Regions from separate parts of the Streptomyces sp. NPDC107538 genome, predicted to be linked through region 2. Evidence: riboswitches for the same ligand, from Rfam matches in the RefSeq annotation. Region 2 holds a riboswitch; each other region holds the start of a gene.
What was found. A riboswitch is a leader RNA that binds a small molecule or an ion and turns the genes downstream of it on or off. The one in region 2 is predicted to bind cyclic di-AMP.

Region 1: it holds a riboswitch for cyclic di-AMP, as region 2 does, so the genes downstream of both, ACZ7MG_RS18820 (transglycosylase family protein) here and ACZ7MG_RS22555 (M23 family metallopeptidase) in region 2, are expected to answer to the same signal.
Region 3: it holds a riboswitch for cyclic di-AMP, as region 2 does, so the genes downstream of both, ACZ7MG_RS08765 (C40 family peptidase) here and ACZ7MG_RS22555 (M23 family metallopeptidase) in region 2, are expected to answer to the same signal.

What each region holds. Positions count from the first base shown of each region.
Region 1 covers NZ_JBVKAY010000005.1:88,382-98,264, forward strand. The annotation lists gene ACZ7MG_RS18790 (class I SAM-dependent methyltransferase) at 1-602, opposite strand, end outside; gene ACZ7MG_RS18795 (NAD(P)/FAD-dependent oxidoreductase) at 949-2,331, opposite strand; gene ACZ7MG_RS18800 (Ppx/GppA phosphatase family protein) at 2,814-3,755, opposite strand; gene ACZ7MG_RS18805 (DUF501 domain-containing protein) at 3,752-4,303, opposite strand; gene ACZ7MG_RS18810 (FtsB family cell division protein) at 4,374-4,871, opposite strand; gene eno (phosphopyruvate hydratase) at 4,994-6,274, opposite strand; gene ACZ7MG_RS18820 (transglycosylase family protein) at 6,635-7,342, opposite strand; cyclic di-AMP (ydaO/yuaA leader) riboswitch at 7,347-7,528, opposite strand; gene ACZ7MG_RS18825 (LysM peptidoglycan-binding domain-containing protein) at 7,711-8,778, opposite strand; gene ACZ7MG_RS18830 (cytochrome P450 family protein) at 8,905-9,883, opposite strand, start outside.
Region 2 covers NZ_JBVKAY010000006.1:173,304-183,186, forward strand. The annotation lists gene ACZ7MG_RS22530 (MBL fold metallo-hydrolase) at 1-634, opposite strand, end outside; gene ACZ7MG_RS22535 (Glu/Leu/Phe/Val dehydrogenase dimerization domain-containing protein) at 849-2,030, shown strand; gene ACZ7MG_RS22540 (TetR/AcrR family transcriptional regulator) at 2,124-2,744, shown strand; gene ACZ7MG_RS22545 (SGNH/GDSL hydrolase family protein) at 2,870-3,655, opposite strand; gene ACZ7MG_RS22550 (DUF6250 domain-containing protein) at 3,798-4,514, opposite strand; gene ACZ7MG_RS22555 (M23 family metallopeptidase) at 4,709-5,722, opposite strand; cyclic di-AMP (ydaO/yuaA leader) riboswitch at 5,727-5,885, opposite strand; gene ACZ7MG_RS22560 (alpha-galactosidase) at 6,188-8,263, opposite strand; gene ACZ7MG_RS22565 (tyrosine-protein phosphatase) at 8,520-9,317, shown strand; gene ACZ7MG_RS22570 (DUF6126 family protein) at 9,350-9,472, opposite strand; gene ACZ7MG_RS22575 (helix-turn-helix domain-containing protein) at 9,469-9,883, opposite strand, start outside.
Region 3 covers NZ_JBVKAY010000002.1:654,373-664,255, reverse strand. The annotation lists gene ACZ7MG_RS08790 (PspC domain-containing protein) at 1-814, opposite strand, end outside; gene ACZ7MG_RS08785 (ATP-binding protein) at 1,196-2,521, shown strand; gene ACZ7MG_RS08780 (LuxR C-terminal-related transcriptional regulator) at 2,518-3,417, shown strand; gene ACZ7MG_RS08775 (C40 family peptidase) at 3,508-4,587, opposite strand; gene ACZ7MG_RS08770 (hypothetical protein) at 5,039-5,392, shown strand; gene ACZ7MG_RS08765 (C40 family peptidase) at 5,440-6,648, opposite strand; cyclic di-AMP (ydaO/yuaA leader) riboswitch at 6,658-6,830, opposite strand; gene pcrA (DNA helicase PcrA) at 7,072-9,588, shown strand; gene ACZ7MG_RS08755 (M23 family metallopeptidase) at 9,669-9,883, opposite strand, start outside.

The DNA.
Region 1 (9,883 bases), on a different contig from region 2:
CCCGGGGTCAGGCCGAGTTTGCGGCAGACCAGGTCGAGCTTGTCGTGCTGGGCGGCTTCGAGGTCGGCGGTGCCGTCGGCGGCGGGCCAGTAGGCGCAGGAGTACACCATCGACGGGCCGAGGACGGTCTCGTAGAAGTCGTTGCCCACGTCGTAGTGGTGGCTGACGGCCCGTCTGTCGGTGCGCCGGGTGTGCCGGTGGCGGCTACGGACCTCCTCGCGGGGCGGCTCGGGCGGGACGAGGACGGCCGGTCCGGCCAGCTTCAGCAGGTCCCTGACGGCCGCCCGTACGTCCGGGTCGCGCAGGGCGTCGGTGAGGCTCCGGGCGTCCTCGTCCCGCTCCCACACATGGCCGGCGATCAGGTCCAGTACGGCGTACAGGTCCCCCTCGACCCCGAGGTCACCGGCGACCCAGGCGCGGGCGAGGCCCAGCTCGCCGGGCTTCCACAGCAGCCGGCGCAGGGCCCTGCGGTTCCGTACCACCAGCGCGGGGGCCTCCGGCGGGCCGGCCTCCGAACCGTCCCAGGCCCGCAGCCGGAGCGGGAGCGGGGCCCCCGACACCTGCTCGAACAGGGTCTTCAGCCGCGACGCGGCGTCCTGCATGGCGCACACCTCCGTGACAAGAGATCCCGGAATGTCCAACGCCATACGTAATCACCTGCGGGGCCCAGCCGTATTCCCCGTGCGAGGTGTGTTGTTCGAGTGCGGGTGAGTGGGGGCTGGCCGCGCAGTTCCCCGCGCCCCTGAAAGCCCAGGCCCCGGCGGCCCTGAAAGGCGACCGGCGGTGGGTCTGAAAAGCAGCGGGCGCAGCCCCTGCTTTTCAGGGGCGCGGGGAACTGCGCGAGAAGCCCCACGCACCCGCACCCGAACAACACACCGAACCCCCCGCGCACGCCGAAGGGCCCCCCGCACCACGGATGGCGGAGGGCCCTTCGGATGGATCAGCGGGTCAGGAGGCCTTGGCCTTTTCCCCGGCCGAGCTCGCGGCAGCGACCGGCGCCGGCTTGGCCGCCTCGTAGAACTCCTCGCGGGGAGTCTCGATGGCGCCCAGGGAGACGACCTCGCGCTTGAGGAACATCGCGAGGGTCCAGTCGGCGAAGACGCGGATCTTGCGGTTCCAGGTCGGCATGGCCAGCCCGTGGTAGCCACGGTGCATGTACCACGCCAGGCGGCCCTTGAGCTTGATCTTCATCTTGCCCATGACGATCATCGCGACGCCCTTGTGGAGGCCGAGGCCCGCCACCGCACCCTTGTTGGAGTGCGCGTACTCCTTCTGCGGGAAGCCCCGCATACCGGAGACCACGTTGTCGCCGAGGACCTTCGCCTGACGCAGCGCGTGCTGCGCGTTCGGCGGGCACCAGGCGTTCTCGACGCCGGCCTTGCGGGCGGCGACGTCCGGGACCTGCGCGTTGTCGCCGGCGGCCCAGATGTAGTCGGTGCCGGTGACCTGGAGGGTCGGCGAGGCGTCCACGTGACCGCGGGGGCCGAGCGGAAGGCCGTAGCGCGAGAGGACCGGGTTCGGCTTGACGCCGGCGGTCCAGACGATCGTGTTGGAGTCGACCTCCAGGCCGTTCTTCAGCACGACGTGGCCGTCGACGCAGGAGTCCATGGAGGTGTTGAGGTAGACCTCGACCCCACGGCCCTCCAGGTGCTCCTTGCCGTAGCTGCCGAGCTTCGGGCCGACCTCGGGGAGGATCTTGTCGGCGGCGTCGACGAGCACGAAGCGCATGTCCTCACGGGACACGTTCTTGTAGTACTTCGCGGCGTCGCGCGCCATGTCCTCGACCTCGCCGATCGTCTCGGCGCCGGCGAAGCCACCGCCCACGAAGACGAAGGTCAACGCCTTGCGGCGGACGTCCTCGTCGGTCGTGGAGTCGGCCTTGTCGAGCTGCTCAAGGACGTGGTTGCGCAGGCCGATGGCCTCCTCGATGCCCTTCATACCGATGCCCTGTTCGGCGAGGCCGGGGATCGGGAAGGTGCGGGAGACCGCGCCGAGCGCGATCACCAGGTAGTCGAAGGGCAGCTCGTACGCCTCGCCGACCAGCGGGGCGATCGTGGCGACCTTGCGGTCCTGGTCGATGGTGGTGACCCGACCGGTGAGAACCTCCGCCTTCGGCAGCACGCGTCGCAGCGGGACGACGACATGCCGGGGGGAGATGCTGCCGGCGGCGGCTTCGGGGAGGAAGGGCTGGTAGGTCATGTACGACCGGGGGTCGACGACCGTGACGGTCGCCTCTCCGTAGCGCATCTTCTTGAGGATGCGCCGAGCTGCGTACAGGCCTACGTACCCACCGCCTACTACGAGGATCCTGGGACGCTCCGTGGTGCTCATGCCATCGAGTATGTACCCGCCATACGGGGGTCGCTCGTGCGCCCCTTCACAAGCTTCTTCACACCCTCTGCTACACTGCGCGACCCCTTTGACCGGACCCACACCTCACCAGGGAACCAGCCGGGGGGTTTGACCGTTGTCAAGGCCGCGTGAACTGCCGTTCCGGCCTCTTGAGGGCCCTGGACCACCCTCCGGTTTCACACGGACGAGACCCCCGCGAAAACCCTTCGGGGACGCCCTGTTGACTTCCCGGAGCCCCGGAACGCTCTGCGGAGCCTCAAAACATCGCTCAACAGGGGCGATTCTCTTGTGAAGAACTTCACGAAGTTTCTCGACGCGGGGTCGGCGAGAGGTGCCGGAGCGCCCCTCGGACGCGCTCATACGTTATCCGAACAGCTCAAGCGAGGCTACCGACGAGTAGTTAACACTTGCTCACAAGCGCCCGCGGGCCGCCGGGAGGACCCCCGGCAGCCACCCGCGAGCTACGCCATGGACCAGGCGATGCCGTCCAGAATGTCGTGTTCGCTCACCACGACCTCCGCCGCCCCGATCCGCTCCATGATCGAGAGGAGCACGAGGGCCCCGGCGGCGATCACGTCCACCCGGCCCGGGTGCATCGACGGGACCGCCTCCCGCTCGGCGTGGGTGGAGCGCAGCAGCCACTCGGTGATCTCGCGGACCTTGTCGTGGGAGATCCGGGAGTGGTGGATGGCCACCGAGTCGTACGCGGGCAGGCCCTGGGCGATCGAGGACAGGGTGGTGACCGATCCGGCGAGCCCGACCAGGGTGTGCGCCTCGCGCAGCGGCACGCTCCGCTCGGCGAGGTCGAGCGCGGCCTCGATGTCGGCGCGGATCGCCGCGATCTGCTCCGGCGCGGGCGGGTCGACGACCACGCCGTCCCGGACGAGGTGCCGCTCGGTCAGCCGGACGCAGCCGATGTCCACGGAACGGGCGGCGCGCACGTGGTCGTCGCCGACGACGAACTCGGTGGAGCCGCCGCCGATGTCCACGACCAGATACGGCCGGGTCAGGTCGGTGCGCCCGGTCAGCTCCTTGGTGGCGCCGGTGAAGGAGAACTCGGCCTCCTGGTCACCGGAGATCACCTCGGGCTCGACGCCGAGGATGTCGAACACCCCACGCACGAACTCGTCCCGGTTCTCGGCGTCGCGGGAGGCGGAGGTGGCGACGAAGCGGACCCGCTCGGCGCCCAGTTCCTTGATGACGGCCGCGTACTCCCGGCAGGCCGCGAAGGTCCGCTGCAGCGCCTCGGGGGCCAGTCTGCCCGTACGGTCGACGCCCTGGCCGAGCCGGACGATGGTCATCCGCCGGTCCAGCTCGACGAGTTCACCGGTGGCCGGGTCCGCGTCGGCGACGAGGAGCCGGATGGAGTTCGTACCGCAGTCGACGGCGGCGACCCGGGTCACCGGGCGTCCTCCTGCCCGGTCTTCTCGGGCGCCGACGCCGGCACCACGCACGGGCCCTTGGCCCACCACTCCGGCAGCATCGCGATCGCCTCGTCGCCCAGCGGGTTGACGCCGGGGCCGGCGGCCAGCGAGTGGCCGACGAGGACGTGCAGGCACTTCACCCGGTCCGGCATGCCGCCCGCGCTGGGAAAGCCCTCCAGGACCTCGATCTCGTCGCGGCGGGCGATGTAGTCCTCGTGCGCGGCCCGGTAGGCGGCGGCCAGTTCGGGGTCCGTCGCCAGGCGTTCCGTCATCTCCTTCATCACGCCGTTCGCCTCCAGCGTGCCGATCGCGGAGGCGGCGCGCGGGCACGTCAGGTAGTACGTCGTGGGGAAGGGCGTCCCGTCCGGCAGGCGCGGCGCCGTCTCGACGACGTCCGGCTGTCCGCAGGGGCAGCGGTGCGCGATCGCGCGCAGCCCGCGCGGCGGGCGGCCCAACTGCTGCTGGAAGGCCTCGACATCGGCGTCGGTCGGCTCGGTGCGCTCGGTGGGCGGCGGAGGGGTCTGCATAACCTGCTACTCAAGTCCTCGGTGTGGCTGATCGGTTCACGGTCACGGGGTGACGGTCACGGCCTGACGGTCACGGGGTGACCGTTCGGCTGTCGGCGGCGTCGGCCTTGTCGACCCCGTCCCAGACATTGGTGTACCAGGGACGGTCGGCCGCCCCCTGCGTCGTACGGGACTGCTTCGCCGCGTCCGGGTCGATCATGGTGTAGCCGGTCTCGCCCGGCATCACATAGTGCAGCCGCTCCCGGATGCGCTGCTCGGCGTACGCGTCGTCCTGCCAGCGCGCCTTGAGGTCGCGCAACTCCTCGACGCGCTCGCGCGCCTCCTGGCGCTCCCGCCGTACGTCGGCGATCTCGGCGCGCTGGGAGACGTACTGCCTTATGGGATAGGCGAGCGCCACGATCATCGAGCAGAGGACGAGGGCGAGCAGCGCGGCCCGGCCGGTCAGCCGGGAGCGGCGGACCTGGCGCTTGGCCTGGGAGCGGTAGACCCGGGCGGCCGTCTGCTCACCGAGCACCTTCAGCCGGGTCGCGGTGGAGAAACGGTCCCGGTCCCGGTCCTTCACGGCCATGTCCCGCTTCCCCTTCCGCCTCTGCCTGTCTCCTGCGCGCATGTGCGTACGTCCCCGCACACGGTACGGGACCGAGTACGGGGACGTACGTACGACGCTTCCTACTTGCCGACCGCCGGGAGTCAGCCCTTGAAGCGGGGGAAGGCGCTGCGGCCGGCGTAGACCGCGGCGTCGTCGAGGATCTCCTCGATGCGCAGCAGTTGGTTGTACTTGGCGACGCGGTCCGAGCGGGCCGGGGCGCCGGTCTTGATCTGACCGCAGTTCACGGCGACGGCGAGGTCGGCGATGGTGACGTCCTCGGTCTCGCCGGAGCGGTGGGACATCATGCACTTGAAGCCGTTGCGCTGGGCCATCTCGACGGCGTCCAGGGTCTCGGTCAGCGAGCCGATCTGGTTGACCTTGACGAGCAGGGCGTTGGCCGAGCCCTCCTCGATGCCGCGGGCGAGACGCTCGGGGTTGGTGACGAAGAGGTCGTCGCCGACGATCTGGACCTTGTCGCCGAGCTTCTCGGTGATGGTGTTCCAGCCGGCCCAGTCGTCCTCGAACAGCGGGTCCTCGATGGAGACGAGCGGGTAGGCCGCGACGAGGTCGGCGTAGTACTCCGTCATCTCGGCGGCGGAGCGCTCCTTGCCCTCGAAGGTGTAGACGCCGTCCTTGTAGAACTCGGAGGCGGCGACGTCGAGGGCGAGGGCGATCTGCTCGCCGGGGGTGTAACCGGCCTCCTTGATGGCCTCGATGATGAGGTCGAGGGCGGCGCGGTTGGACTCCAGGTTCGGGGCGAAGCCGCCCTCGTCGCCGAGGCCCGTGGACAGGCCCTTGGTCTTCAGCACCTTCTTGAGGGTGTGGTAGACCTCGGCGCCCCAGCGCAGGGCCTCGGAGAAGGACTCCGCGCCGATCGGGGCGATCATGAACTCCTGGATGTCCACGTTGGAGTCGGCGTGCGAGCCGCCGTTCAGGATGTTCATCATCGGAACGGGCAGCAGGTGCGCGTTCGGGCCGCCCAGGTAGCGGAAGAGCGGGAGGTCGCTGGCCTCGGAGGCGGCGTGGGCGACGGCGAGGGAGACGCCGAGGATGGCGTTGGCGCCGAGGGAGCCCTTGTTGTCGGTGGCGTCCAGGTCGAACATCGCCTGGTCGATCAGGCGCTGCTCGGTGGCGTCGTAGCCGACGAGCTCCGGGCCGATCTGCTCGATGACCGCGAGGACGGCCTTCTCGACGCCCTTGCCGAGGTAGCGGTTCGGGTCACCGTCACGCAGCTCGATGGCCTCGAAGGCACCGGTGGAGGCGCCGGACGGAACGGCGGCACGACCCGTGCTGCCGTCGTCGAGGCCGACCTCGACCTCGACGGTGGGGTTGCCTCGCGAGTCGAGGATTTCCCGGGCTACGACGACGTCGATGGACGGCACGAGCATCTCCTTCATGGAATGTGACGCTGAAAGTGCGGGGCCCGCGGGCCTTGCGACTAGAGCCTAACCGCCCCCGGGCCGTCGGCAGCCGACCGACCGTCCCGTGGACAGACAGACGGTACCCATTGTTTCAGTCCGGAACAAAGGGGGGGTGGGCGAGAAAGTGAACAGAACAAAGAAAAGCCCCGCCCCGGTGCGTACGGGGGAATGCGCACCGAGGCGGGGAGCCCGTGGGGACGGGGGGACGGCCCTCACGAGGTCTTCACTATGGAGGACACGGATGTGAGCGGGCTGTGGTTCAGCTGGGGAGCGGCCGGATTTTTCGGCCCAGCCTGACCCGTCCCACCGGGCTGCGACGGGTCAGCTCAGGTGGAGCTGCTGGCCCGGGAAGATGAAGTCGGCGTCGTCGATGATGTCCTTGTTCAGCTCGAAGAGCTTCTCCCAGCCACCCTTGACGTTCTCCTTCTCGGCGATGGCGCTGAGGGTGTCGCCCTTGACGACCTTGTACTCGCCGTCGCCCTTCTTGACCTTCTTGCCGGTCGGGGTCTCGACGGTGGCGCGCTCGGAGGAGCGGGAGGCGCGGGTGTCCTCGGTGCTCTTCTGAGTGCTCTCCTGGGTGCTCTTCTGCGTGTTCTGCTGCGTGGAGGAGCCGGAGTTCGAGTTGCCGCTGGAGGCGGCGGCGCCGTCGTACGAGGCGCTGGACAGGCCGGTGCCGCAGACCGGCCAGGCACCCTTGCCCTGGCCCGCGAGGACCTTCTCGGCGACCGCGATCTGCTGGGCCTTGCTCGCCTGGTCGGCGGTGGAGGCGTACTGCGTACCGCCGTAGGCGGCCCAGGTGGAGGCGGAGAACTGCAGGCCGCCGTAGTAGCCGTTGCCGGTGTTGATGGACCAGTTGCCGCCGGACTCGCACTGGGCGACGGTGTCCCACTCGGAGGCGGTGGCGGCGGAGGCGCTGCCGGCGGCCATCAGCGGGGCGGCGATGGCGGCGGCGCCGGTGACACCGGCGACGGCGATGGCGCGAGCGGCCTTGGACGGGCGACGGTGCTTGCCCTTGCTGGAGAACAGCATGGAGAGATCCCCTCACCGACGCCTGCGAGGTGAGCTGTCGGGTTCGGGCCGGTTGAGTTGCCCGGCCGCGGGACGCTCGCCTTTCGGCTCGCATCACGCGGCTTCACCCCGAGCCGGTCCAGCGTGAACCGCTGGGCCCGGCACTTACCTTGGGTCCCCCGCTCCTGCCTACGGCGCTTGACGCGACGACTGTTCCCTCACGGCCGTTGGCAGGATTCGGCGTACGACCGCAGGGGCCCGCTGTGGCGAGCGGTCACGACCGTAAACAGGTGATTGCCCGAATTTCAAAGACGATCACGGGGTCTGTGATTCATCTCCCACATAGATCAAAACGGGCATTCAGGTGCGAACCATGACCTGAACTGTCGCTACTTTTCGCCCGTTTCGGCACCGACTTCGAGGGTCTGACCGGGAAGGATAAGGTCCGGGTCAGTTCCGACCGTGTCCTCGTTCTCCGCGTACAGCCCGCGCCACCCGCCGTCCAGGCCGAGCGAGTTCACGATGCCCGTCAGACTGTCGCCCGCCTGGACGGTGTACGCGCCGTCGACGGCCTCGCGCGCCGCGTCGGCGCCGCGGGAGGCGTGGCGGCCGGAGGACTTGGAGTCGGCGGAGCGGGAGTCGTCGCCGGCCGCGTCCGTGCCGGTGCCGGTGCCGGTCTCTGTGCCGGCTTCGGAGCTCTCGTCGGCGCTGGCGCCACGGTGGCGGCCGGTGCCGCCGTCACTGTCGTCGGCGGTCGAAGAGCTGTCGTTCTGTGACGACTTGCCCGAGTTCGTTCCGGTTTCGACCTTGATGGAACCGTCAGAGCCCTCGGCGCCCTCGGCGTTCGCGCTGGAGTCGGTCGAATCGGCCGAATCGGCCGACGCGTCCGCATCGGTGGACTTGGCCGAGTCGGTTCCGTCGGCCTTGCCGGTCTTGTCGGTCTCGCCGGTCTTGCCGCTTTCGTCGGCCGAGGGGGACGAATCGGAAGTACCGGAGGTACCTGCGGTGTCGGACCCGTCGGACGAACCGTCCGCCTTCGTCGAGCCGTCGGTCACGCCCGTGTCCACGTCGGCGGAACCGGAGTCGCCGCCGAGATTGTGGAGCAGTCCGCAGGTGGCCCAGACGCCGACGCCCTGGTCGGCGAGCGCCTTCTCGGCGACCGCGATCTGCTGGGAGCGGCTGGCCTGGTCGGCGGTCGTCGCGTAGTCGAGACCGCCGTACTTCTCCCAGTTGGCCTGGGTCAACTGGAGGCCGCCGTAGCGTCCGTTCCCGGTGTCCGCGCTCCATGAGCCGCCGCTCTCGCACTCCGCGACCTGGTCCCAGGTGGTTCCGCTGGCCGCGCTCGCGCCGGTGGCGCCGAGGAGGGGGATGGCGATGGCCGATCCGGTCACTCCGGCCGCGACGAGCAGGGCCGGAGCCTGACGGGGGCGACGGTGACGACCGTTCCCGGAGAGCATGCGGTTGCCTTTCACACGACAGCAGTGACCCGTGCGAAGGGTGTGGTGCCCCCTTCGCACTGACGTGTGAACGTAGCCGCAGTCGATCAGTTGTCACAAGTTAATGCAGCGCAGATCACGTGAAGATCACAGACTTGAGGGAGCGTCATCTTCTGCCGCGGAATGGGGTAGTGCTACGGGTCGCTCACGGGCTCCCAGGGGCCGCTGCCGCGGGGTGAATTCGACCGGAAGCGTGCGCAATCCCCGCATGATGAGCCCTCCTCGCCATCGCAGATCGGCCGAATCCACCGCGAGTCGCAGGTCGGGGAGACGGGTGAGGAGTGTCGCCAGCGCGGTCTGACCTTCGAGGCGGGCGAGGGGGGCGCCGAGGCAGTAGTGGATGCCGTGGCCGTAACCGAGGTGCTGGTTGTCACGGCGGGAGAGGTCGAGGGTGTCGGGGTCGTCGAAGCGGGCCGGGTCGCGGTCGGCCGCGGCGAGGACGACGAGGACGGGGTCGCCGGGGGCGATGTCCTGGCCGCCGATGGTGAGGGGCTGGGTCGCGAAGCGCCAGGTGGCGAGTTCGACGGGGCCGTCGTAGCGGAGGAGTTCCTCTACGCCGGTTTCGAGCAGCTCGGTCTCCTGGGCGGCCAGCGAGGCCTGGAGGCGGGCGCGCTGCTCGGGGTGGGTGAGGAGGGCGTAGGTGCCGTTGCCGATGAGGTTGACGGTGGTCTCGAACCCGGCGAACAGCAGGATGAACGCCATCGCCGCGGCCTCGTTCTCGGTGAGGTGTTCGCCGTGGTCGGAGGCGCGGATGAGTGCGGAGATGAGGTCCTCGCCGGGGGCGGGGTGCTCGGTGAGACTCTCGCGCTTGCGGTGGATCAGGTCGGCGAGATAGCCGCGCATCTTCTTGACCGACCGGGCGACGCCGCCCCGGGGCCCACCGCCGTGCCGGATCATCATCCCCGCCCAGTCCCGGAAGTCGTCCTGGTCCTCCCGGGGGACGCCGAGCATGTCGCAGATCGCGTAGATGGGCAGGGGGAAGGCGAACTCGTGGATGAGATCGGCCTCGCCCTTCTCCTCGAACCGGTCGATGAGCTGATCGGTCAACTCCTGGACCCGGGAGGCG
Region 2 (9,883 bases):
CGACCTTCGTCGCCTCGTGCCAGTCCAGTTCGCGGATCCGGTCCGCGGAGACGCCCCAGTGCTCCAGATGCGCGCCCACGCCGAGCGGCACGGCGAAGACCGTGTCCGTACCGGCCAGTTCCTTGATCGACGGCATGTCCAGATGGTCGTAGTGGTCGTGCGAGATGACGACGACGTCGACCGGGCCGAGCGCGGCCAGCGGCACCGGCACGGGGTGCAGCCGCTTGGGACCGGCGAAGGCGAACGGGGAGCAGCGCTCGCCCCAGACCGGATCGAAGAGCACCCGGTGCCCGTCGATCTCGGCGAGCACACTGGAATGGCCCATCCATGTGATCCGCAGCCCGCTCGCCGGGGGTCTGGCCAGGTCGGCAAGGGTCGTGGAGTGGACGGGGATCAGGCCCGCCGGGGCCCGCCGCACCCGCTCGTCCTTGCGGAAGTAGCTCTTCGCCATCTCCATCGCGGCACTGCCGGAGGGGCGGATACTGGCCCCCTCGGGATTCACGAAGACCCCGTTCGCGAAATGCGGGGATCTACGGATCCGCTCCAGCCGGGCACCGCTCGGGTCCGCGCCGAACGCGGCCGGCCGCGCGGCGCGCAGCCCCGAGCTGAGAGAACGGGATCCGGAACCGGACACGGCACCTCCAGGTGAATTCGCTCAGGCATCCCATTATGGGCCGCCCCTGTGACAGCGCCGGGCCCGACCCGTCCCCACGCGATGCAATACTGACCAACTATTCAGTAGCCGCCTTTGTTCCCGCCGCCCGCACCCGGATCCACGCCCCACGGTTCCCCCCATCCCCATTCCCGCCGACCGTCGACCGCCCCTCCACGCCGTCCCGAGGAGCCCCATGACCACGCCCCCCTTCCTCTCGCTCACCTGGACCGACCACGTCACGGGCCGGCGGGGCTTCCTCGTGGTGGACCGGCTGGTGCGCGGGGTCGCCAGCGGCGGACTGCGGATGCGCCCGGGCTGCACGCTGGACGAGGTCGCCGGGCTCGCCCGTGGCATGACCATGAAGGAGGCGCTGCACTACGACCCCGAGGGCCGGTACGTCCCGCTCGGCGGCGCCAAGGGCGGGATCGACTGCGACCCCCGGGACCCGGAGGCGTACGGCGTGCTCGTCCGCTATCTGCGCGCGGTGCGCCCGTACATCGAGGCCTTCTGGACCACCGGCGAGGACCTCGGCCTCACCCAGGACCTGATCGACCGCGCGGCGGCGGAGGCGGGGCTCGTGTCGACGATCCAGGCGGTGTACCCCCTGCTCGACGACGAGGAGACGGCCCGGCGCCGCCTCGCGGACGCCTTCGCGGTCCAGGTGGACGGCATCGGTCTGGACGAGCTGGTCGGCGGCTGCGGCGTCGCCGAGTCGGTCCTCACGGCCCTGGACCGGGCCGGTACGCCGTACGCCGGGACGCGGGTCGCCGTGCAGGGCCTGGGCACCATGGGCGGGGCGACCGCGCGTTTCCTCGCCCGGGCCGGCCTCACGGTCGTCGCCGTCGCCGACATCAAGGGCACGATCACCAACCCGGCCGGTCTGGACGTCGAGACTCTGCTCGCCGCCCGTGACCCGCACGGCACGATCGACCGCGGCGTGCTCCGCCCGGCCGACCGTGAGGCCCCGGCCGAGGCCTGGCTGACCACCGAGGCCGAGGTCCTGGTCCCCGCGGCCGTCTCCTACGCCATCGACAGCACCAACCACCACCGGGTCACCGCCCGGCTGATCGTCGAGGCGGCCAACATGCCCGTGCTCCCGGCGGCCGAGGAGTCGCTCACCGCGCGCGGGGTCACCGTCCTGCCGGACGTGGTGGTCAACTCCGGGACGAACGCCTGGTGGTGGTGGACCCTGTTCGGCGACATCGGCCCCACCGCGGAGGAGGCGTTCGCCCACACCCGCCGCTCCATGCGCGCCCTCGTCGACCTGATGCTCACCCGGGCCGCGCACGACGGCACGACGCCCCGGGCCGCCGCCCACGCGATCGCCGCGGACCGCCTCCCGGCGATCACGGACCGTTTCGGCCGCCACCGCTGACCACGTCCGCCACGGCCACCTCCGGTCATCGCCCCGCCCCGAGGTGGCCGGAACGCGGCGGCGACCGTCCGTGGGCCTGGGTAGGGTTGCCGCGTGGGCAGGGTGCGGTTGAGTGTGGCCGAGCGGCGTACGGAGCTGCTCCGGGCCGCCATCGAGCAGATCGAGGCGCGGGGCGTGGCGGCGGTACGGATCGCCGACGTGGCCGCGGTCCTCGGGGTGAGCAACGCCTTGGTGCTCTACCACTTCTCGACCAAGGAGAGGCTGGTGGCCGAGGCCTTCCGGTACGCCGCCGAGGACGATCTCGCCCATCTCCGCAAGCTCCTGGGCCGCCGCACCACGGCGCTGCGCCGGCTGCGGACGGCGGTCCGCTGGTACGCCCCGACCGGCCAGGCCAAGGGGTGGCGCCTGTGGATCGAGGGCTGGGCGGCCTCCCTGCGCGAACCGGCCCTGCGCGAGGTCACCCGCGACCTGGACCGGCAGTGGAAGGCCGCCCTCACCGAGGTCATCGAAGCCGGTGTGGCCGCCGAGGAGTTCCACTGCCCCGACCCCGCGGCCACGGCCCTCCGCCTCACCGCCCTCCTGGACGGCCTGGCCGTCCAGCTGACCGCCTACGACGGAGCCGTCTCCCGAACCCGTGCCCAGCACTGGGCCGACGAGGCCCTGGCCCACGAACTGGGCCTGACCCGCGAGACCTTGACGGCGTCGACACGCTGAACGAAGCCGAGGCCGCGCCCCGTCCGGGGCGCGGGGAACTGCGCGGTCAACCACGACGCACAGAACGCCGCCCACGAAGCAGCCGCCCCACGGCGATCAGGCGCCGACACCGGAGTGAGGCGCCCTCAGGCCACAGACCTGATCCGCATCTTGATGTCGTCCGGCGACAGATGCCCCTTCGCCGACACATGGTCCCCGGACGACTCCCCGCGCAGCCTCCGCCCGATCCACGGAACCAGATACTCCCGCGCCCACTGGATGTTGTCCCGCCGCATCTCCAGCGTCCCGCGCGGCGGCAACGGCGGCCACGGCTGGTCGGGATCCGCCGGAATGTCGACACCCAGCACCTGCCCGGCCCGCAGCGCGACCCGCGTGTGCCCCTCCGGCGACAGATGCAGCCGGTCCAGATCCCAGGCCCGGCGGTCCTGCACGGTCTTGAGCGACCACAGGTCCAGCACGGGACACCCGTACCGGTCGGCGATGGCCCGTACATGCAGGTTGTACGTGGCGATCTTGCCCCGCAGATGCCTCAGCACCGGCACGTCACGGGTGTCGAACCCGGTGGTCACCATGACCGTGCCGACGGCCGAGGTGAGCCGGACCACGGCCCGCTCGAACCGCTCGGCGACCTCGTCGGGATCGGTGCCGGGACGGATGATGTCGTTGCCGCCCGCACAGAAGGAGACGAGGTCCGGCGCGAGTTCCAGGGCCCGGGGCACCTGGTCCTCCACGATCTGGTCGAGGAGCTTCCCCCGCACGGCCAGGTTGGTGTAGTCGAAGTCGCCCTCGGGCACCCGGTCCGCGAGAAGCACCGCGAACCGGTCGGCCCAGCCGACGAACCGCCCATCGGGCCCGGGGTCGCCGACGCCCTCGGAGAAGCTGTCCCCCAGCGCCACGTACGACCCGATCATCGCTCTGCTGTCATTCGAATCGTCTGCCACATCGGCCCATGATTCACCTTCCGATGTGACCTACGCGACCGTAATAAGGGCTTGACGGTCGGTGAGATAGACCACGCGTCAAGTGTTGGTCAAGCCGGAATACACCAGGCCATCAGTGTCGCCCGCCCGTCCTCCACACCCGGAAGTCCTCGATCCGGAAGTGGCTCCACGTGGTCCGGAACCCGAAGTGCCCACCCGTGTACGGCGCCGGGTCGACGTAGTCGAACACGAGCCGCCCGTTGTTCCACCACCGCACCGTCGACCCGTCGGAGACGATCCGCACGCGGTTCGGCTCGTTCGCGACGAGCAACGGCTCGGTGTAGTCGTAGATCAACGGCCGCACACCCGCCTCACCCACATACCGGCGCAACCGCGTCGTCGTATTGGTGTTGGCCCCGTATCCGACGTAATACGTCTTCAGATAGTCGTACTCGGCGAGTGCGCCGCCGCGCGGAGTGGCGAAGAGATCACCGGGCGAGCGCACATCGACGGCGTTCCAGAAGTTGTTGAGGTCGGAGACCCGGTCGTTGGCCCCGCCCGCCGAGACGGGTGTGGCCGTGTACTCGACGGCGTACGGCCCCTCCAGCCTCCGCCTGAACCAGACCGTGGCCCCGGCCGGCACATCGACCTCCAGCACACCGCGCGCGGCCGTGACGGCGCCGCCCCGCTCCAACTCCACGGCCCACTGCCCGAGCCCGTGCCGGAAGTCGTCGGCGGCGATCAGCCGGCCGCGCCGCCGGGGCGTGTGCGCGGACGCGGTGCCCGCCGGGGCGAGCGCCGCGAGAGCGGCACCGGCCGCGAGGACTCCGAAAGCTCTACGGGTGGTCATGACGCTCCTTCGCACGGGCAGAAAGCGCTTACAAGGATCACTCTTCCCGTGTCGGGCGGCACTGTCGAGACCCCTCTCGGCCGTGCCACGGGACCGCAACACGACGACAAGGACCACGGCGGTCGGAAAACGCCGAAAGCCGGCCCCCGATTACGGGAACCGGCCTGCGGCGTGTACGGCGGACGGAGATGCCGTCAGACGCTGACGCCCTTCGAGCGGAGGTAGGCCAGCGGGTCGATGTCCGAGCCGTAGTTCGGGCTGGTCCGGATCTCGAAGTGGAGGTGCGGCCCGGTGACGTTGCCGGTGGCGCCGGAGAGGCCGATCTGCTGGCCGCCGGTCACGGACTGGCCCGCGGAGACCGAGAGCGAGGACAGGTGGGCGTACTGGGCGTAGTAGCCGTCGGCGAGCTTGATGACGACCTGGTTGCCGTACGCGCCGCCCCAGCCGGCGGAGACGACGGTGCCCGCGCCGACGGCCTTGAGGCTGGTCCCGGTCGGGGCCACGAAGTCGACGCCCGTGTGGTAGCCGCTGGACCACATGCTGCCGGCGGTCTTGTACGCGGTGCCGACGGTGGCGCCCTGGATCGGCACGCTGAAGCCGGCGCCGCTGGACGACGAGGACTGGTTGCTCGACGTGGAGGTCGACGCCTGGGTGTCCTTCGACTCCTGCTTCGCCGAGCCGGAGGACGTGGACGACTTCGAGGACTCGGAGGACTCGGCGGCCTTCGAGGACTGCGACAGCTGCGGCTTCGACGACTGCGACGAACCGCCCGAGGCGGCCTGGCCGCCGATGCTGAGCTTGAGTCCCGGGTGGATGAGCGACGGGTCGGAGCCGATCGCGGTGCGGTTGTCCGAGTACAGCTGCTTCCAGCCGCCCTCGACGTCCTGCTCGTCCGCGATCTTCGCGAGGTAGTCGCCGACCTTGACCGAGTAGGTCTTGGTCGCCGCCTTCTTGGTGGTGCTCTTCTCCGCCTGCGCGGCCTTCTCGGCCTGCTCGATCCGCGCGCCCGCCTCAGCCGCGGCCTTCTCGGCGGTGAGGGTGGCCGTCTTCTCGGACACCCCGGACACGGCGGCAGCCGGGGTCGCGGCGTGGGCGCCGGCGGCTCCGATCAGGGGCAGCGCGAGCGCCGCGCCACCGGTCCCGGCGGCGGCGATCGAGCGGGTGAAACGCTGGGACTTCGGACGGCGGTGCTTACCCTTCGCGGGCATGGCGAATTCCTCTCCGGCGCCTGCGAGGTGAGCTGTCGGGTGCGGACTGGAGATGTCCGGCCGTGCTTGCGCACGGCTTTACCCCTAGCCGTTCCGGGAACCGGAACAGGCGGTGATTCCTGTGGGTCCCCCGCTCCTGCCGTGGATCGGGTCGGTACGCGGCTCCGGTCGGCGGCAGGATTGGGCGTCCGTCCGGATTGACGCCGAACGTAAGCGACTTGTGCCCACAGAGACAACCATTGGGACTTCCTGTGCGTCTTCCTCCCTGATCCTTACATCAATCCACGATCACGCTCCGTAAAAGACCGGTCTTGGACATTTATCAACCGCCCTGGAAAAGCCCACGAATTACGTGCACATGACGACAGCGGAACGTCACGAATATGACGCTGCTCACGCCCCTACGGACCAGTAGGCTTTATTCCAGGGCTTGTTGGAATTACGGCTGCATTTCGGACAGTTCACTCAAGTGCGACGCAGGCGGATAACTGCCGCATCAAAGTCACCACGCAGCCCCGTCCGCACCCCGTGATGCAACAGCACCGCCCCTCGGTACACTTCGCCCGTTTCGCGGCATTCATACCTGCCTTCCGGGTCGAGTCCGCGCAGCCGGAGCGGGCCGAGCGGCTCGCCGTAGTGCTGGGCCTGGAGCCAGGCGAGGACCACGACCTCGTCCCCGTGGACGTACTGCACGGCGCTCAGCCCGCCCGCCGGGGGCCGCAGCCGGTAGAGATCACCACGCTGCACGACCGGCCGGATCTCCTTGTACAGCTCGACCCAGCCGCGCGCCTCGGCCAGCTCCTCCTCGGTCCACTCGGTGAGGTCACCGCCGACGCCGAGCACCCCGGCCATGGCGCTGACGAACCGGAACCGCAGCGAGCTGACCCGGCCGTTGAGCTGGTTGTTCGGGCTGTCGGTGACCCAGGCGGCCATGGCCCGGGCCGGGTGGATCTGGCTGAAGCCGTGCTGGATGGCGAGCCGGTCCAGCGGGTCGGTGTTGTCGGAGGTCCACACCTGGTCCGTCCGCGCCATCACCCCGAGGTCGATCCGGCCGCCGCCGCCCGAGCACGACTCGAAGGCCACCCCCGGGTGCGCGGCCCGCAGCCGGTCCAGCAGGGCGTAGAAGGCACGCACATGCTCGACCCACAGCTTCTGCGGATACGGCTCACCGGGCCAGCCGGCATCGGTGAAGCAGCGGTTGAAGTCCCACTTCACATAGTCGATCGGCGCGCTGGAGAGCAGTGCGTCCAGCCGCTCCCAGAGGTATTCCTGGACGTCCTCGCGGGCGAGATTGAGAACGAGCTGATTGCGCAGCTCCGTCCGCTTTCGTCCCGGTTGGAACTGTGCCCATTCGGGGTGCGCCCGGTACAGCTCGCTGTCCGGATTGACCATTTCCGGCTCGACCCAGATACCGAACTGCATCCCGAGGGCGTGCACATAGTCGGCGAGCGGCTTGAGCCCCTTGGGGAAGCGGTCCGGATTGGGCGCCCAGTCGCCGAGCCCGGCGCGGTCGCTCGTACGGTTCCCGAACCAGCCGTCGTCCACCACGAACAGCTCGACCCCGATGGCCGCCGCCGCCCGCGCCAGCGTCCCCTGCTGGTCCTCGGAGATGTCGAACTCGGTGGCCTCCCAGGAGTTGAAGAGCACCGGCCGGTCCTGGTCCGCGTCCGGGATGACGTACGTCCGCTGGTAGGCGTGCCAGGCGCGGCTGGCCCCGCCGAAGCCGCCGTCGCTCCACAGGCCGGCGAAGACGGGCGTGGTGAACGTCTCCCCCGTGTCCAGCCGCAGCAGTCCGGACTCGTCGTATCCGGCGCCGCCGGTGATCTGCACGCGCGCGTCCGGGAGTTGGGCGACCGCGATCCGCCAGGACCCCGACCAGCCCAGGGCGCAGCCGTACACCTCGCCGCGCTCCTCGGTGGCGTCGGTGTCCAGGGCGACCCAGGGCAGGTGCTGGTGCCCGGTGTGGCCGCGCCGGCTGCCGATGACCTTCTCGCCGTAGGTCAGGTCGCCGCGCACGAGCCGGGACTCCGCCGCCCACCGCCCGTGCAGCTGGGAGAGGCGCCAGGACTCCTCCGAGAGCGGCGGCAGCGTCCAGGTCGCCGAGTCGGCCCGCAGCAGCTCCACCGCCGGCCCTTCGTTGGCGAGGGTCACCCAGCGCTCGACCACGTCGTCGCGCATCCGGTAGTGCAGGGTGATCCCGAGTCCGTCGTCGCCGAACCGCAGCCGCAGCTCGTCGCCCTCGGCCTCGTGCCCCTGGAAGGTCCACTCGGTGCCGCGCCGCTCGTCCGTGCGCACGGAGAGCGCGGGACGGGTGAAGCGGGGGCCGCCCTCGACGGGGTACTCCTCGTGACCGTCGACCGGGGCCTCGAACGGCCAGTACGGCAACTGCTGCCGGGCGGCCAGCTCCTCGGCGTCGGCGAGGGCGATCCGGGGACCCCAGTGCAGGTGCAGCAGTTCGTCGTTCTCCGTGAGCCGCAGGGCATAACTGCTCCTGGGCCCGGTGAGAAGCCAGGTCCGGCCGTCTGCGCCGATTTCCAACATCAAGACCCCACAGATTCGAACAGGTGCGATCGGGCTTCGACATCATCGCAGGTCGTCACGGACGCTCGGCGGCGCCTGTGGACAACCGCCGCCGCGTCGGCCGAGCGCCTGTGGACAACTTCTGCGGACCTCTCGCACCCGCCTGTGGACAACTCATTGGCGTACGCACCCATGTCGTATCGTCGAGTGCGCGCCTCGATGTCGAGTGCGTGCCCGTCTGCGCTCGGCGCCGGCGGCCGGATGGGAGGGAGCCCCCGTGACGCAGCAGATCCCGTCGACCGAGCCGGAGCTGACCGGAGTGCGCAATTTCCGGGACGTGGGCGGTCTGCCGACCGTGGACGGCCGCCGGGTGCGTCACGGAGTGCTGTTCCGCAGTGGCCACCTGGCGCACGCGACCGACGAGGACGCCGCGTTCCTGGACTCCCTGGGCCTGCACACGGTCTTCGACTTCCGCAACGCGGCCGACCAGAAGCTGGAGGGCCCGGACGTCGAGCTGCCCGGCGTGCTCAATGTGAACCTGCCGCTGAGCGACCCGGCGGACGGCGCCGAGTTCTGGAAGATGGTCCGCGACGGCGACCTGGACCAGCTGCGGGCGCTGTTGGACGACGGCAAGGGAGCCGGCCGGATGATCGCCTCCTACCGGCGGATCATCAAGGACCGCACGGCCGAGCACTCCCGGGTGCTGCACGCGCTGGCCGAGGACAGCGTGCCGGCGCTGATGCACTGTGCGGCGGGCAAGGACCGCGCGGGCCTCTCCGTCGCGATCACCCTCCTCGCCCTGGGCGTGGAGCGCGAGGCCATCATCGCCGACTATCTGGAGTCGAACGCCAAGCACCGCCGCTACAAGGTGCACCGCAGCAGCAGCGCCGCGAGCGCCTACTCCCCGGAGGTCATGGAGCTGCTCAGCCCCCTCTTCGACGCCCGCGCCGAGTACCTCCAGGCGGCCTTCGACACCATCGACGAGACCTGGGGCGATGTGGACACCTACCTGGAGCAGGGCCTGAAGCTCACCCCGGAAACCCGGGAGCGCCTGCGCGAGCGCCTCCTCGACTAGCCCGCGGCCGACGACCGACGACCGGCCCACCGCTACTGCTTGGCTCCCAGCTCGAACAGCAGATAGATGAAGGCCGCGAAGACATGGCCGACCGCGATGTAGATGATGAGCCGCACCCACAGGGCGCGGGGGAACTTCTCTTCCAGGTCGGTCATGGGGTCTCTCCGGGGGTGATCGGCCCGAGGCACAGCGCCGCGGTCGGGCTCTGCAGCAGGGTGTGGACGAACAGGAGATCGGCGCCGTCGTGGTCGGCGGCCGCGATGCGGTGCGGGGTCAGCGAGTCAAAGTGCGCGCTGTCCCCGGGCGCCAGCAGATGCGCGGCGTCCCCGAGGCGCAGCCGCAGCCGCCCCTTGAGGACGTAGAGCCACTCCTCACCGGGGTGCACCCGCACGATGTCGCCCTGCGAACCGTGCGGCACATGGACGCGCAGCGCCTGCATCCCGCGCCCGGACGCGCCCGCCTGCCAGTACGTCCAGCCACCGGCCCGCGTGGGTTCCATGTCGGGCGCGCGCAGCACGGCGTCCCGCTCGGCGACGGTCTCACCGAGCAGCTCCGAGACGGTCGTA
Region 3 (9,883 bases), on a different contig from region 2:
GCGGGCGCGGGGTGCGTATGCCCTGGCGGGAGGGCGGCGTGCCGTGGGCGATGTTGAACGCCGCCGCCATGTCCCGGTCGCGGGTCCCCCAAGGCCCCCACAGATAGCCTGTGCCGCCCACATGCGTCCCGTCCTTGACTATCGGGTCGCGCCACCAGGAGGGGTAGGCGGAGGCCACGGGCGGCGCCTGGGCCTCCGGCGGCGCGTCGGCCACGGCCTGCGCGGCGAGCGGATCGGGGTCGGGGGCGCCGCGGTGCCGCGACCAGTACCCCGCGCCGGCCAGGAGCAGGGAGAGCACCACGGAGAAGGTCAGAACGCTGGTGTTGCTCAGCAAGGTGAGGAAGACACCGCAGCCGACCAGCGCGAAGAGCACGGCGGTGAGGGCGTGGCCGCCGACTCGGCCGGTCAGCAGCTTGCGTACCTCGTTCTCCTCCTCGTCGTCGTAGGGCACGAACAGCCAGGCGAAGCCGTAGAAGAGCAGACCGAGGCCACCGGTCGCGGCGAGGACCGCGAGCACCACCCGGAAGATCACCGGGTCCATGTCGCACTGCCGCCCGAGCCCGGAACAGACACCGCCCAGCATCTTGTACCGCCGATCGCGGCGGAACTTGTGCGGGGCGGCCGGACCGACGTCAGGAGTATCCGGGTCGTCCGGGTTGAGCAGCCCCGCCGATTCGGGGCCGGACGTTCCCGACGTGCCGGATGCGCCGGACACTCCGGGAGAGGGGCTGCCGGCAGCCCCAGTAGTCCCGGTAGCCCGGGCAGCCCCGGCAGCTCCTGCCGGATACCCGGTGCCTCCGGCAGGACCGGCGATGGCCGCTTGATCCGTGGGCGCGTCCGGGCCCGCCTGCGTGCCCCCGCGCGAGCCCGCGCCCGTGCGCGGTTGCCCGCCCGTCCGCCTGGCCGCGTCCGTGTGCGGGTCCGTGCCCGCGTCCCCGTGTGCGCGCGGCTCCTCTGCCCCCGTGCCCGGTGGGGGCACGGCGTCCTGCGGCTCGGTGGGGGGCCGCAGGGCGTCCGGACCCGAGCCGGGGCCCGGCTCCGCTGCCGCGTGCTGGTGATCCGTCATGCGTCCATCGTGACCGCCGAGCCGGTCCGATGGCAGTCGGGATGACCCTGGTCGAACCCTGATATCCGCCCCGGGATGCGTTCGATCATGGTGGGCCGAAGATCAGGGGCGTCTCGGGGGTCGACCCTGATGCCTCGATCGGCCGTGCGTGTGAACATCGATGGCATGCCGGAAGCCGCAGCACTGCCAGTCGACACTCCGCGGCCCCCGCGCAAGCTCTACCGCAGCAGCGACGGACGCTGGCTCGGAGGAGTGGCGCGAGGGCTCGCCGGACATCTCGGCCTGCCGGTGACCTGGGTGCGGCTCGTGTTCGCCGGCCTCTTCCTGGCGGACGGCCTCGGCGCCCTGGTCTACGCGGCGTTCTGGTTCTTCGTCCCGCTCGGCGTGGGAGGCGTCGACAATCAGCGGCCCCCGGCCATCGCCACCGAGACCTCCCCCGACGGCCGCCGCAGACTCGTGGCCCGCAAGCCCGACCGCGGTCAGATAGTCGCCCTCCTGCTCATGGTCGTCGTGGCCATGGTCTTCGTCGGCAATGTGAACCTGGGGGAGGGCGCCAGGGCGTATCTCTGGCCGACCGTGCTCGTCGCGGCCGGTGTCGCCCTGGTCTGGCGGCAGGCGGACAACGCGCGGCGGGCCCGCTGGGCGGAGGTCGGCCGGCGTCGGCGCACGATCACGCTGCTCCGCTCCGTGGCCGGTGTCCTGCTGGTCACCGCGGGAGTCTCCGGGATATTCGTTCTGCAGGGCTCGGCCGCCCACCTCGGCTCGGTGCTGCAGGCCGCGCTCGCCGTCATCGTGGGTATAGCGCTGCTGGCAGGCCCGTACCTCGTCCGCATGACCCAGGACCTCTCCGAGGAGCGCCTGATGCGTATCCGCGCCCAGGAGCGCGCGGAGGTCGCGGCCCATGTCCACGACTCGGTGCTGCACACGCTGACTCTGATACAGCGCAACGCGGACAGCCCGAACGAGGTCCGCCGCCTCGCCCGCGCCCAGGAGCGCGACCTGCGGAACTGGCTGTACAAACCCGAGGGCACAGGAAAGGACGAGGCCGATGAGCCCGACACGCTCGCCGAGGCCGTGCGGCGGAACGCGGCGGAGGTCGAGGACAAGCACGGCGTCCCCATAGAAGTGGTCGTCGTCGGCGACTGCCCCCTCGACGAAGGACTGACCGCGCAGATGCAGGCCGCGCGCGAGGCGATGGTGAACGCCGCCAAGTACGGTGGCGAGGGCGGCGCCGTGCAGGTCTTCGCCGAGGTCGAGGGAAGGACGGTCTTCGTGTCCGTCCGGGACCGCGGCCCCGGCTTCGACCTCGACGCGATACCCGCCGACCGCATGGGCGTCAGAGAATCGATCATCGGCCGTATGGAGCGCAACGGGGGTACGGCACGGCTCCGCGCCGTACCGGACGGCGGCACGGAGGTCGAGCTGGAGATGGAGAGGGCGGAGACGACGTCATGAGTGACGCGAACGGGGCGAACGACACTGCCGCACAGGGCGGTTCGGGCACGGGCCCGGACGGGGGCCAGGGAGGTCCGGCCGCGCGGGGCACGCGTGCGGCCGAGGGCGGGCCCGACGCATCCGCCACGGCCGGGCCGCCCGCCACGGCCGCAGCCGGAGCTGGGACTGAGGCCGAGGCCGGAGCTGCTCAGCCCGGTGCCGGTGCCGGTGCTGGGGTCGGGGTCTCCGGGCCCGGGCGGCATGTCCGGGTCGTGCTCGTGGACGATCACCGGATGTTCCGCACGGGAGTCCAGGCCGAGATCGGGCAGACGGACCACACGGGGGTGGAGGTCGTCGGGGAGGCGCCCGACGTGGACCAGGCGGTCTCGGTGATCACGAGTACGCGGCCCGAGGTGGTGCTCCTCGATGTGCATCTGCCCGGCGGCGGTGGGGTCGAAGTGCTGCGCCGCTGCTCGGCGTTGATGGCGGACGCCGAGCAGCCCGTGCGGTTCCTCGCCCTGTCCGTGTCGGATGCGGCGGAGGATGTGATCGGTGTGATCCGGGGCGGTGCGCGCGGCTATGTCACCAAGACGATCACCGGCTCGGACCTGGTGAACTCCATCTTCCGCGTTCAGGAGGGCGACGCGGTCTTCTCCCCGCGCCTGGCCGGCTTCGTCCTGGACGCCTTCGCCTCCACCGACGCCCCGCCCGTCGACGAGGATCTCGACCGGCTCACCCAGCGCGAGCGCGAGGTGCTGCGTCTCATCGCCCGCGGCTATGCGTACAAGGAGATCGCCAAGCAGCTCTACATCTCGGTGAAGACGGTGGAGTCCCATGTCTCGGCCGTACTGCGGAAGTTGCAGCTCTCCAACCGGCATGAGCTGACGAGATGGGCGACGGCACGGCGCCTGGTCTGAGGGCAGGGCGGCCGGTCGGGCGCCGCCCCCGCCCGCCCGTCGGTGCGCACCCCCGCCCGGCCCGTGCCGCCCGCGCTCAGGCCGTCCGCTTCAGGCCACCCGCGTCGCCCCCGCGTAGGGCATCTCGTCGAGAGGGGCCACGCGTACCGGGGCCGAAGGGTTCGGGGCGTGGATCATCTGGCCGTTGCCGACGTAGATGCCCACGTGGCTGATGCCGGAGTAGAAGAAGACGAGGTCGCCGGGGCGGAGTTCGGAGCGGGCGACGCGGCGGCCGGCGTCGATCTGGGAGTAGGTGGTGCGGGGGAGGGAGACACCGGCGGCGCGGTAGGCCGCCAGGGTGAGGCCGGAGCAGTCGAAGGCGTTGGGGCCGGTGGCGCCCCAGACGTAGGGGCTGCCGAGCTTGGAGTAGGCGTAGGAGACGGCCGCGGCGGCGCGGGAGTTGGGGGCCTCGGTGGAGGCGGAGACGGGGGAGACCGGGCCGGTGAGGTCGCGGCGGGCCGAGGCTGAGGAGCGCGAGGCGTGCCCGGGGGTGCCGCCCGGGGCGTCGAGCCGTGCGCGGTCCTCGGTGGTGAGCCGGTCGAGCAGCTGACGGGCGTCGGTCAGTTTGGAGGTGACGGTCTTCTTGTGCCGCTTCAGCTCCGTCTGCCGGGTCTTGAGCGTGCCGAGTTCGACGCGGGCGGCGCCGCGCAGCCGTTCGATCTCCAGGAGCTGCTTCCGTACGCTCGCCACGTCGGCCGAGTGCCGGCTGCCGACGCGCTCGGCGAGGGCGGCGCCGTCCAGGTACCGGTCCGGGTCGGCGGAGAGCGCGAGCTGCCAGGAGGGGTCCATGCCCCCGCCGCGGTACTGCGCGGCCGCGACCGAGCCGAGTTCGTCGCGGGACGAGTTGAGCCGGTCGGTGCGGCGGGCGGCCTGGTCGCGCAGCTCTTCGAGGTTCTCCTGGGCCTTGTCGGCCTTCTCCTTCGCGCCGTTGTACTTCTCGGTGGCGACCTCGGCCTCTTGGTAGAGCTTGTCCACCTTCGCCTTGACCTGGTCGGGCGTGAGCTGTGGATCGGCGTGCCCGGTGCCGTCGAAACCGGTCGCGGTCGCCGCGCCCGCGAGGGCGAACGTCGCGGCCGTGCGGACCGTGTGGCCGCCGAGTGAGCGCTGTCTGGGCTTGCGGTGCGCTGCCACGTGGGGTGCGTGTCCTCTCCGTACGACCGCCGTCCGCGGTACGGACATCGTCTGCCCGTACGGACCGCCTGGGGGGAGCGGTGACACGTCCGGCGGCGGCCCGCACAGGGGGAGCGGGACGCCGCCGGACCTTCTCGGCGGGGGTGGCCGACTGCCGCCCCTGGCCCGGGCGGCGGTGGGGAGCCGGTCACCTGAGGGAGGACGCTAAACCTGACTGTGAGGGTCCGGTAACGCGTTGTACGGAAGTGGCGTGCACCGACCGTGAGGTGACCGTATGTGACCGTGATCCCGTCCTGGCGCCGCCGACTTCACGCTGTGCGATGACCGATGCGGTGATTTCGGACCAAGCGGGGGTGTGGCGGTGCTATGCGGCGCATATATGCAAGATCGACAGAGCGTCTCGGCCGCCCCGGTGCCCGGCGGGGCGTGGGCCTCTCATTAGGCTCCGCGCATGGACGTCCTCATCCACATCCTCGTCGCCCTCCACATCATCGGCATCGCCTCGCTCCTGGGCGGTTTCCTCACCCAGATGAAGGCCATGGGGCAGGGCACCGCCCGCTTCGTCCCGGCCATGCTCCACGGCGCCCTCACCATGCTGGTCACCGGCGCCCTCCTCGTCGGCCTCAACCAGGCCGACGACCAGCCCGTGAACAACATCAAGATCGGCGTCAAACTCGCCCTGCTGATCGTGATCCTCGGACTGGTCTACGTGAAGCGGGACGACGAGACGGTGGAGAAGCCGCTGTTCGGACTCGTGGGCGCCCTGACCGTCGCGAACATCTTCATCGCGGTGCTCTGGACCTGACGGACCCGCCCAGCCCAGCCCCGCGCCGACCATCCGCGGCCCCGCCGCTACGCCGGTCGCACCACGCTGTGGATCGACGACTCGCCGTCGTAGAAGACCGACTCCTCGCGGACGTACGTGCCCGGCTTCGGGGCGTGGATCATCATGCCGTTGCCGATGTAGAGGCCGACGTGGCCGATGTTGTCGTAGAAGAAGATCAGGTCGCCGGGCCTGGCGTTCGCCAGGGAGACGGTGGTGCCGCTGTCGACCTGGTCGTAGGTGGTGCGGGGGAGGTCGACGCCGGCGGCCTTCCAGGCGGCCTGGGTGAGGCCGGAACAGTCGTAGGAGCCGGGGCCGGTGGCGCCCCAGACGTACGGCTTGCCGATCTGCGCGCGGGCGAAGGCGAGGGCCTTGGCGGCCTTCGAGGCGTACGTGGAGTCCTCGGCGGTGGCGGCGGTCTCGGTGGTGGTGCCGGTCGACGCCTCCGTGCCGGTGGAGGGCTTCTCCTGGACCGTCCCCTGGGTTCCCTGGGTTCCCTGGGCGCCCTGGGTCCCCTGGGCCGTCTGTGCCGCCGCCTGCTGCCGCGCGAGTTCCTCGGCCTTGCGGTCGGCCTCCTCCTGCTCGCGCTGTTCGATCGCGGCGAGCCGGGCCTTCTCCTCGGCGGTGAGGGTGGAGAGCAGTTCGCGGGCCTCGGCCAGCTTCGCCTGGACCGTGGCCTTGCGGGCCTTGAGGGTCTTCTGCGACTCGGTGAGCTGTTCGAGGCTGTCGCTCGCCTCCTGGCGCTGCTCCGTCGCCTCGGCCTGCTCGGTGACGTATGCGTCGACGGCTTCCTGCTGACGGTCCGTCAACCGGTCCATCAGCTGGTTCTGGTCGAAGTAGGCCTGCGGGTCGTCCGCCAGGAGCAGTGAGGCCTGGTCGGGGGCGGCCGCGCCGTCGCGGTACTGGGCCGCGGCGAACGAACCCAGCTCCTCCCGCGTCTCGTTGAGCTTCTCCTGGCGCTTGGCGACGGTTTCGAGGAGGGTCTCGACCTGCTTCTTCTGCTTGGTCGTCCGCTCCTTGGCCGCGTTGTAGTTCTCGGTCGCCGATCCGGCCTTGCGGTAGAGGTCGTCGACCTTCTTCTCGACTTCCTCCAGGCTCGGCTTGTCGTCGGTCGAGGGCGAGGCCGCGGCCGTCTGCGAGAGCAGGGCCACGGAGGTGAGTGCGGCGGTGGCGAGGGCGGGGGTGCGGATGCCCGCGCGCGTCCGGCCGGCCGGACGCGGCTTGCGGTGCGGCGCCATGGTTCGGCGTCTCCTTCCGTTGTCCGCCTACCGAGTTAGCTGTCGGGTTCGGGCGCAAGCTTCGGAAGGTTTGCCCTACGACCCTTGCCGCGTGCGGCGGTCGGGCCGATTCACCCCGGAGGTCGGTGGGTCCCCGGCTCCGGCGCCCACGTAAGGCGTACCGGACTCGGCGGAGGCCGTGCGGCCCGGCGACGTTCGCCGGTTGGGTCGTACGGTCCTAGGGAAGAAGCTAGCCAACTCGTGTGGCCCGTGTGAAGGTTGATGTTCGATATGCCCGATACGTTTTCGTGACCTTAGCCTCTTCGGCGCGACAGGCGGTAGGCTCGATCGCTCACCGTCGTACGGCGGTCGCGGTGCGTGGCGGATGTGGACTTCCCGGGGCGGCCTCTCGCTGTCAGTGGGGGCGCCTAGACTCGGAGAGCGATGAGCAGCCTCTTTGACGACAGCTTCCTGGCGGACCTCCAGGCCCCCCGCGGCCACGCGGAGGAGCCCCCGCCGCCGCCCGAGGACGATCACGTACCGGAGCCGCTTCCGGACGATCTGTTCGGCGGGAAGTTCGACGCGCCCCCGGACCGGGACGCGTACTACCGCGACGGCGCCCCCCGCCCCGCGATCGACGCGGCGGCGCTCCTGGACGGGCTGAACGACAACCAGCGCGCGGCCGTGGTCCACGCGGGCTCGCCCCTGCTCATCGTGGCCGGCGCCGGCTCCGGCAAGACCCGGGTGCTCACCCACCGCATCGCCCATCTGCTCGGCGAGCGGCGGGTCCATCCCGGCCAGATCCTCGCGATCACCTTCACCAACAAGGCCGCCGGCGAGATGAAGGAGCGCGTCGAGCAGCTCGTCGGACCGCGCGCCCACGCCATGTGGGTCATGACCTTCCACAGCGCCTGCGTACGGATCCTGCGGCGGGAGAGCAAGAAGCTCGGCTTCACCTCCTCCTTCTCGATCTACGACGCCGCCGACAGCAAGCGGCTGATGGCGCTCGTCTGCCGTGATCTGGACCTCGACCCCAAGCGCTTCCCGCCCAAGTCCTTCAGCGCCAAGATCTCGAACCTGAAGAACGAGCTGATCGACGAGGAGGACTTCGCCGCGCAGGCCGCCGACGGCTTCGAGAAGACCCTCGCCCAGGCCTATGCGATGTACCAGTCGCGCCTCCGCGAGGCGAACGCGCTGGACTTCGACGACCTGATCATGACGACGGTCAATCTGCTGCGCGCCTTCCCGGACGTCGCCGAGCACTACCGCCGCCGCTTCCGGCATGTCCTGGTCGACGAGTACCAGGACACCAACCACGCCCAGTACGCCCTGGTCAGAGAGCTGGTCGGCACCTCCGAGCACCCCGTCGACGTACCGCCCAACGAGTGGGACGTACCGCCCGCCGAACTCTGTGTCGTGGGTGACGCCGACCAGTCGATCTACGCCTTCCGCGGCGCGACGATCCGCAACATCCTCCAGTTCGAGGAGGACTACCCGGACGCGACGACGATCCTGCTGGAGCAGAACTACCGCTCCACGCAGACGATCCTCTCCGCGGCCAACGCGGTCATCGAGCGCAACGAGTCCCGCCGCCCGAAGAACCTGTGGACCAACGCGGGCGCGGGCGCGCGGATCACCGGCTATGTCGCCGACACCGAGCACGACGAGGCCCAGTTCGTGGCCGACGAGATAGACCGGCTGACGGACGCGGGCGACGCGAAGGCCGGAGATGTCGCGGTCTTCTATCGGACGAACGCCCAGTCCCGAGTCTTCGAAGAGGTGTTCATCCGCGTCGGCCTGCCCTACAAGGTCGTCGGCGGTGTCCGCTTCTACGAGCGCAAGGAGGTCCGGGACGTCCTCGCCTATCTGCGCGTTCTCGCCAACCCGGAGGACTCCGTCCCGCTGCGCCGTATCCTCAATGTGCCCAAGCGCGGTATCGGCGACCGCGCCGAGGCGATGATCGACGCCCTCTCGCAGCGCGAGAAGATCAGCTTCCCGCAGGCCCTGAAGCGCGTCGACGAGGCGTACGGCATGGCGGCCCGGTCGACGAACGCGGTCAAGCGGTTCAACACGCTGATGGAGGACCTGCGGACCGTCGTCGAGTCCGGGGCCGGACCGGCGACCGTCCTGGAGGCGGTCCTCGAACGCACCGGCTATCTCGCCGAGTTGCAGGCCTCCACCGACCCCCAGGACGAGACCCGGATCGAGAACCTCCAGGAACTCGCCGCCGTCGCCCTGGAGTTCGAGCAGGAGGCCGGGGCCGCGGAAGGCGAGACCGAGGGCGACGCGCCGGCCGCGGCACCCGCCGGCCTCGCCGCCTTCCTGGAGCGGGTGGCGCTGGTCGCCGACTCCGACCAGATCCCGGACGAAGAGGAGGACGGCTCGGGCGTCATCACGCTCATGACCCTCCACACCGCCAAGGGCCTGGAGTTCCCGGTGGTCTTCCTCACCGGCATGGAGGACGGCGTCTTCCCGCACATGCGCGCCCTCGGCCAGACCAAGGAGCTGGAGGAGGAGCGCCGTCTCGCGTACGTGGGCATCACCCGTGCCCGTGAACGGCTCTACCTCACCCGGTCGTCGCTGCGCAGCGCCTGGGGCCAGCCCTCGTACAACCCGCCCTCCCGGTTCCTGGAGGAGATCCCGGCCACCCATCTGGAGTGGAAGCGCACCGGTGCCTCCGCGCCGGTGTCCTCGGGCCCGGCCGCCGGGATCGTGTCCTCGCTGTCCTCGTCCCGCTCCCGTTCCTCGGCCTCCGGCGCGTCCGGCTTCGCGACCCGCCGCGGTGACGAGAAGCCGGTGGTCTCGCTCGCGGTGGGCGACCGCGTCACCCATGACCAGTTCGGCCTCGGCACGGTCGTCGGGGTCGGGGGCGCGGGCGCCAACGCGGAGGCGACGATCGACTTCGGCGACGCCAAGCCGAAGCGGTTGCTGCTGCGGTACGCGCCGGTGGAGAAGCTGTAGCCGACGGTCCGCCGGTGAGGTGACATGACTCGGGCCCCTGCTGAGCAGGGGCCCGGTCTTTGGTTTTGTGTCCGTCGCGGTTACGTCGGGTCCAGCCCGTGGCTGCGCAGCCACGGCAGGGGGTCGATCGCGGAGCCGCCCGCCGGGTGGACCTCGAAGTGCAGGTGCGGGCCGGTCGAGTTGCCCGAGTTGCCCGAGTAGGCGATGGTGTCGCCGGCCTTGACGGTCGTACCGGAGGCGACCTTGTACGTGGAGAGGTGGCAGTACCAGGTCTCGGTGCCGTCCTTGGCGGTCA